2 regions of the Gluconobacter sp. OJA genome follow, and region 1 is predicted to be linked to the other one. Evidence: riboswitches for the same ligand, from Rfam matches in the RefSeq annotation. Region 1 holds a riboswitch; the other holds the start of a gene.
What was found. Region 1 has a riboswitch for fluoride ahead of crcB (fluoride efflux transporter CrcB). Riboswitches for the same ligand answer to the same signal wherever they lie in the genome.
Positions count from the first base shown of each region.

Region 1 (3,414 bases):
AGACAGACGCGACGCTGGCTGCCCTTTATCCGACACAGGACGGCGTGGCATCGGCAGACAGCCGTCGTATCGTGATGTATCTCAACGCCGTGCGATTGCCTGCCAAGGACGAACTCTGCTCCGCCGAAACGGAATTTGCCCAAGGCGGGCCGAAAGGCGGTTTGACTCAGGTCACCGCAGCCATGTGTGACGGATCGAAAGAAATTACCCGCACCTCGGGACAGATTGCCACAGACGGCGCCTCTGCCCGGTGGCTGACGATCGGCTTCGACAATATTCGCGACCAGCTCTACACGGCGCTCACGCCCGGAGCTAATCACCCTTACATGGGGAACTGAGTTGTCCAATGCCGCGCGTGAAGTCGCTTGGGATATCAAGCGCGGCATCGGCATCGATGTTCAGTGATGGATCAACAATGGCAGCATCTCGTGGGCAAGAATGTCCTCGGTCACGCCTCCGAAAAGCCTTTCGAAGAAACGCGGATGCGTATAGGCGCCCATAACGAGAATATCCGCATTTGCGCGCAGTGCATGATCGCGAAGCGCGATCCCTTCACCGTCATCAATCCGAAAACGGTCGATACCGACACTGATGCCGGCATCCATCAACCGCCGGGCAGGATCAGGCATACATTCATCAGGGAGCGCTCCGATCAGGAAGGTCACGTGTTCGGCAGTCAGCAGCAACTTCCATGCCGCCGATAGTGCGGCATCCAACGCCCGGGACGGCTCCCACAGAATGACGGGACGAACGCCGATCGTCCGGGGCGCCTGCTCAGGAGCGATTAATACGGCGGCGTTGGCATCGAAAAGTGCTGCCATGAGAGTCTTTCTGGTCCGGTCGGGGTCGCTTGGCATGTGTCTGCCGACGACCACGAGATCGGCTTTCCGGCTTTGTTCGGCGACGATACTGCGAACGTCGCCTATCGCCTGGAGCCATTGTGCTGAGCCCGTGTCCGCGAGCGTCGTCATCCATCGCTCGGCGATGTCGCGCAAGGTACCACTCAAATTCTGTTCGCGCTTTTCGAACTCGGCGTGTTCGCTCTGCGTCTCGATGCCTTCGTCCTCAGACTGGAAGTCCGGATTGGTCTCCTGCCGCGGATGCAGGATCGTCACCTTGCAATCTTGCAAACGCACCATGAGGCTATCGACGGTGCGAAGGGTCTGGAGCGCCGGCCCAGGCCGATCGAGAATGGCCAGTATGTGCATGATAGATCTCCACTCCAAAGATAAACGACCTTCGGGACGAAGAGAGGCGCACATGTCTCCTCGTACCGATTGCGGCACAGAGGAGTCATCAGCCTTGCGGCGGTTTCAGGGGAACCCCATCCCCTTGTCCAGGACGACGAAATTCTGCTGTTCGCGCGTCATCGGGATTATGTGCGCCCGGCAGTGAGGGCGAGCAACAAAAAAGGAGGGCTGGCAGGTCACAAATACAGGAAACGGCTCTTCTCGGGATTAACCATGCCCCGACGGCGGCACCCTGAAGTAGCGCACTGCGACCGCTTTATGTTAACTCTCCCGACAAGGGGATGGAGCTCCCCCTTCAACCGCCCTCGCAAGGGCTGATGGCTCCTACCGCGACACAATGGCGGTGGGAGTGCGTCTGCATTTCGCCGCCCGAAACAGCGGGTTCCGTCCGAACTCGCGCAGAAAGGGAATGGCATGTCGTTTACAACCTGTCTTATCGTCATGGTCGGAGGCGCTCTCGGCACGTTGGCGCGTTACCTGGTTTCCGTCGCGGCCATGCCGATCAGCCGCTTCATCCCATGGGGCACGATCCTCCCCATCAACGCGCTCGGCTCGTTCGTGATCGGTTTCTTCGGCACGTTGACCCTTGCGGACGGGCGCTATCCGGTGTCGGAAAACATGCGTCTTTTCGTGATGATCGGGCTCTGCGGCGGCTATACGACGTTCTCATCCTTCAGCCTGCAGACGCTCGACCTGATCCGTAACGATGCCTGGGGGCGGGCGTCCGTGAACGTGGCTGCGTCGGTCATTCTCTGCATCGGTGCCGTGGCGCTGGGCCATATCACGGCCGACGGGTTCAACACGGGCGCCATCCGCATCGCCCAGACCGCAACCGAAGAAGACGCCTAACCGATAGGGCATCATGATCATGAATGGCTCAGGTGTGCCCCCTTGGTTGGTATGGGCTCTGTTATCAGCCGCCTTTGCGGCAATGACGGCAATCCTCGCCAAGCTCGGCGTTCAGGGGGTTGATTCTGATATCGCAACTTTCGTGCGCACGATCGTCATCGTCGTCGTGCTGGGAACGTTGCTTGCCCTCACCGGCAAGCTGCGCGCGCTAGACCCCATCGGTGGGCGGACGGTCCTCTTCCTCGTGCTGTCGGGTCTCGCCACGGGAGCATCATGGCTATGCTATTTTCGCGCGTTGAAGCTGGGCGATGCGGCGCGCGTGGCGCCTGTCGACAAGCTGAGTGTCGTTTTCGTGGCGATTTTCGGCGTCCTGGTCTTGGGCGAACATATGTCCGCCAAAGGCTGGGGCGGGGTTGTCCTGATCGCCCTCGGTGCTGTTCTCGTTGCCGTGGGCTAGGCACCGCGGCCATAACGCCGCATTGTTGCGCAACAGGGCCAATGAGTTTGTGGGGGCGTGCCTGTGCGCCGTGTTTGCCTGGTGCCTGACGGGTCCGGTGCACGCGCAGGGCGATCCCCAGGGTCTGAGCGCTAATTTACCCGTCAGGCTCAAGGACGCCTTTGTCACGCCGTCAGGACATGTCGCGCTGCAAACGGCCGAGCGCGTGAGTATAGCCGGCGACGGGCGCTACAGCGCGCGGGGTGGTCCGGCCATCAAGCTGGGGCTGCCCGGCCGGATCGAACTGAGCTTTGCGCCCGTGCGTCAGTTCGGCGACGCGTCAAGTGTTCATGGCAATCTGGCGGGCGCGGAAGTGGAATGGAACTTCCGCCAGCAGGGGCGCTACGTTCCGGCCATGCTCATATCGCTCATCCGCCAGGAGCCTTATGGGGGCGGCCATCAGGGACCACGCGACAGCGTCCAGTTCGTTGCGACGAAATCGCTTGGCCGTTCCAGGCAAGCGCCCAGGGTCGGCATAGAAATCGCCTGGACGCGATCCTTCAGGGTTCGGCCTGACGAGCGGCCGAAACGATGGATGGTCGGGATGGTCAGCTCGCATCTGATAGGGCCTCGAACTGCGCTGGTCGCCGATGTGGTGCGTCAGCAGCAAACCAGGCAACGACGCCTGTCGAGCTTCGTTGATATCGGCTTTAACCATATTCTGGAGCCGGCAGTAACAATAAGCGGTGGTCTCGGGGGCGGTGTCGCCAGCGATCGTGGAGCTGTGCGGGTTTTCATCGGCCTGAAATGGACCTCCGGGGTGATCTTTCAGGGGCTATGACCGAAGTCACATCGACGAGCGATCAAGAAAATCGAACG
Region 1 is NZ_JBDIWI010000003.1:111,886-115,299, reverse strand. Features, by position in the region: gene ABDK75_RS14590 (hypothetical protein) at 1-338, shown strand, start outside; gene ABDK75_RS14585 (universal stress protein) at 399-1,208, opposite strand; fluoride riboswitch at 1,281-1,341, opposite strand; fluoride riboswitch at 1,519-1,584, shown strand; gene crcB (fluoride efflux transporter CrcB) at 1,665-2,099, shown strand; gene ABDK75_RS14575 (EamA family transporter) at 2,113-2,556, shown strand; gene ABDK75_RS14570 (hypothetical protein) at 2,762-3,376, shown strand.

Region 2 (3,414 bases), on a different contig from region 1:
GCTCAGCGTAGAAATATTGCTGGCAGCCCTGCTCTGCACGACATTGAACGCCAAGAAAAATCCACCGCGCCGGAAATAGCATCAACGATTGCAGACATCTCGCAGCGACTGCCCCTGCTCTTTTGAGAAAAGAGCCAGTTTAGGCGTCCCGATCCTTTGGGAAAGATAGATGCCGGTATGGCCGGACACGAGATAAGCGACGAAACAACCAGTCGCGTAATAAATCACATCGGTCGCGCCGAAGAGCTCCACCGCCATGAATGTACAGGCGAGAGGTGTATTGGCTGCCCCGGCAAACACGGCCACAAACCCCACCCCTGCCAGAAGATCAACTGGCACACCCAGCAGAGGAGACAATGCGTTTCCCAAACCCGCCCCGATAAAGAAAAGGGGCGTCACTTCGCCGCCTTTGAAGCCGGTTGCCAATGCGACAAGAGTAAAGACCAATTTCCAGAACCAGCTCCAGGGATAATATCCAGCCCCAAAGAAGTTCAGAATGCTCGCCCCGCCCTCCACATGTGAGACAGTGCCGAGGCCAAGGTAGTCCCGCGTTCCGAGTATCCAGACCAGCAGCAACGTCAGCACGCCACCAATTGCAGGCCGTATCCAGGCTGATGGACAAAGGCGCTGGAAGACGCCTGCCAGGCGATGAACACCGTCCGCAAACGCCCGGCTTGCGAGACCGAAACACACGGCAGCAAAACCGACCTTCACCAGCAAAACGGCGTTGACGTGAAACATCGAACCGTCTGCCGCGGCGATCCCCCGAAAGCCGACATGATAAACGGCATGGTGGATACCCCATGCATGACACGTCCAGTCTGCGACAATCGAGGCCACCGCAACCGGCAACAGAGCCGCATAATCAAGCCGGCCAAGCGTCAGAACTTCCAGTCCGAAAACAGCCCCTGCAACAGGCGTTCCGAAAACGGCACCAAAACCTGCGGCAATCCCCGCCATGAGCAACAGGCGCATGTCCTGCACGTGCAGCCGAAACAGGCGGCCAATTGCAGCAGCAAAGCTTCCTCCGATCTGAACGGCCGTTCCTTCCCGACCAACAGATGCGCCGAAAAGATGACTGACAACCGTTCCAAACAAAACCAAAGGCGCCATGCGGAAAGGGACGCCCCCACCCGGCTTATGAATTTCATCAATAATCAGGTTATTGTCGGCGGCTGATTTCCCGCCAAACCACTGATACAACAGCGCAACGCCCACTCCGGCCAGCGGAAGGCCAAAGATCAGCCAAGGGGCCTCAAACCGTATGTCCGTGGCCTGGTCCAACAACCAGAGAAACAGGGCACAAACAGATCCGACACTTCCGCCAAGCAGCAGAAGCAGAAAGCCCCATCGCAATGTCGTCACAGCCACGCGGGGGAAATTATGGAAAGCAGGCATCGGACGCAATTCTCCTGTCATGCTTCTAAAGAAGCGAGTTTGACAGGAATCATCAGCATCTCGGGGAGGAGAGCGGTTCGACCAGTATGGTCAGGCAGAATCCATTACCGTTGTCGAAATGCTAGCGTTCAAAGCCAGCGCTGTCATCCTCGCAATACAAAAAAAACGGCCCTCCCTGTTTCCAGGAAGAGCCGTCCTTCTCTCAAATGCATATCGCCGCCAGATCAGAACCCGACAGAGATATTCCCCGTCACACTAAAGCGCGGATAGAGGTAATAGGTCGGCGTTCCGCTGGCACTGATCGTGCTGCCGTAAACACCCTTGGCTGCCTTGGCATTGGACACGAGGCTGTAGGCGCCAGTCCGGACGAAATCGCCGCCCAGATTGCTGAAATTCAGCTGGAACTTCGGTGCCTTGAACCGGCCGTAGGAGTTGAAGCGATAACCCAGTGACAGATTGTCCGTCAGATACCCTGGGATTTTCTCGTCATTCATGAACGTCGAATACTGGGACGACACGTAGCTGACGCTGCCATTCGCAAAGAAATGGCCATCATCATACGTCAGGCCCGCACTCGCATGCACATGCGGAGACTGAACGGCCGTCTTGCCCTTGGTCGGCAGCAGATCACTGACCGTCTGACCATTCAGGGTGCCCGTCGTGAGGATATTGGAATCCATCGTGGCGTTCAGATATTCGACGGAAACATACGGGCTGAGATGGTGCCACGGATGTGCTGATATCATGAAGTCAACACCGCGCGCGGTCTGGTTACCCGCGTTAATGGTGGAACTGATGGCCTGATTGTTGATGTAAACGCTCGTGGACAACAGACGGTTGGTAATGGAGTAGTTGAACAGCTCCAGATCCGTCATAAAGTAATCGTTATCAAAGCGCCAGCCGAGTTCTTCCTTGATCGAATACTGCGGCTTCGGGTTGTACGGATTGCCAACATAGCCACCCGTCTGTGCATCATAAACCTGCCCCAGCGATCCCGGATCTGGCATGCGGAAGTCGCCTTCGGCATTCACATAGATCAGATTATGCTGATCAATCCGATAGCTGATGCCAACCTGCGGCAGAGGCACAACCTGGTTCTGCTCGGTGCGGGGCGTTGACGATGCGCCATTGACCGTCCAGCGATTGATCATGGCGACCTTGATGCCGCCATTCAGCGTCAGGCGATCATGCAGGAACTTGGCCGTATTCTGGAAGAACAGCGAATGGATCTTCCACCCGGCATCCCCCTGGTACGGCATATAGCGGGTTCCATTCACATACAGCCCCTTGGAGGTATTGTACGGGAAGTACTGGCTGCCATTGGTCTGCAACACGGAATACATGTTGTTGACCTGATTATCCTGATAATCGAACCAGTATCCCAACTCCATATGATCCCAACTGACCGGATCATAATTCAGCTTCGCCACCGTCCCAGCGTGCGGACGATAAACGCTGTAGTAAGAGGCTGAGGGCACACTGCCGGAAATGGGCGTTCCACCCTGGCCAATGGTCGCGTTACGGCCCGCTCCGCTAAAGAGGCTTCCGTTATAGGTATAGCCACCGTTGTAAACGTAATATGGCTTGAAATCGAAAGAGAATTTCGCCGGCAGATGAATGTGGACAGGCAGCGTTACGAAGACCTGATCCCACATATTGCCATTCAGCATCCCGTATTTTGACGGGTTCGACGGATCATAGCTGGACGAGTAATTATACGTCCCGATCCCGTCTTTCTTGTCATAGAACTGCTTTGCCGTCGGCTTGAGCGGCTCCATCGTGAACTGGTGGTTCCATGAGACAAAGAGGTTGACGGAAGAGCCATCCTCAAAGTCCTTCGCGGCACCGAAATCGAGATGACGACGCTCGTTCGTTCCTGGCCCATTCCAGTTCCGGGCATGTGTATGGGAGAAGGACGCAAACGTGCGGATGCCGGAATTGCCGATGTCACCGCTCTCAACACGAAGGAACTCACGGGACATGTTGTTTGTGCCGTACGAGAAATCCATCAGGCCG
Region 2 is NZ_JBDIWI010000001.1:757,628-761,041, reverse strand. Features, by position in the region: gene ABDK75_RS03515 (hypothetical protein) at 1-79, shown strand, start outside; gene ABDK75_RS03510 (voltage-gated chloride channel family protein) at 82-1,398, opposite strand; fluoride riboswitch at 1,435-1,516, opposite strand; gene ABDK75_RS03505 (TonB-dependent receptor) at 1,623-3,414, opposite strand, start outside.
Region 2: linked by a shared signal. The riboswitch ahead of ABDK75_RS03510 (voltage-gated chloride channel family protein) and the one ahead of crcB (fluoride efflux transporter CrcB) in region 1 are both predicted to bind fluoride.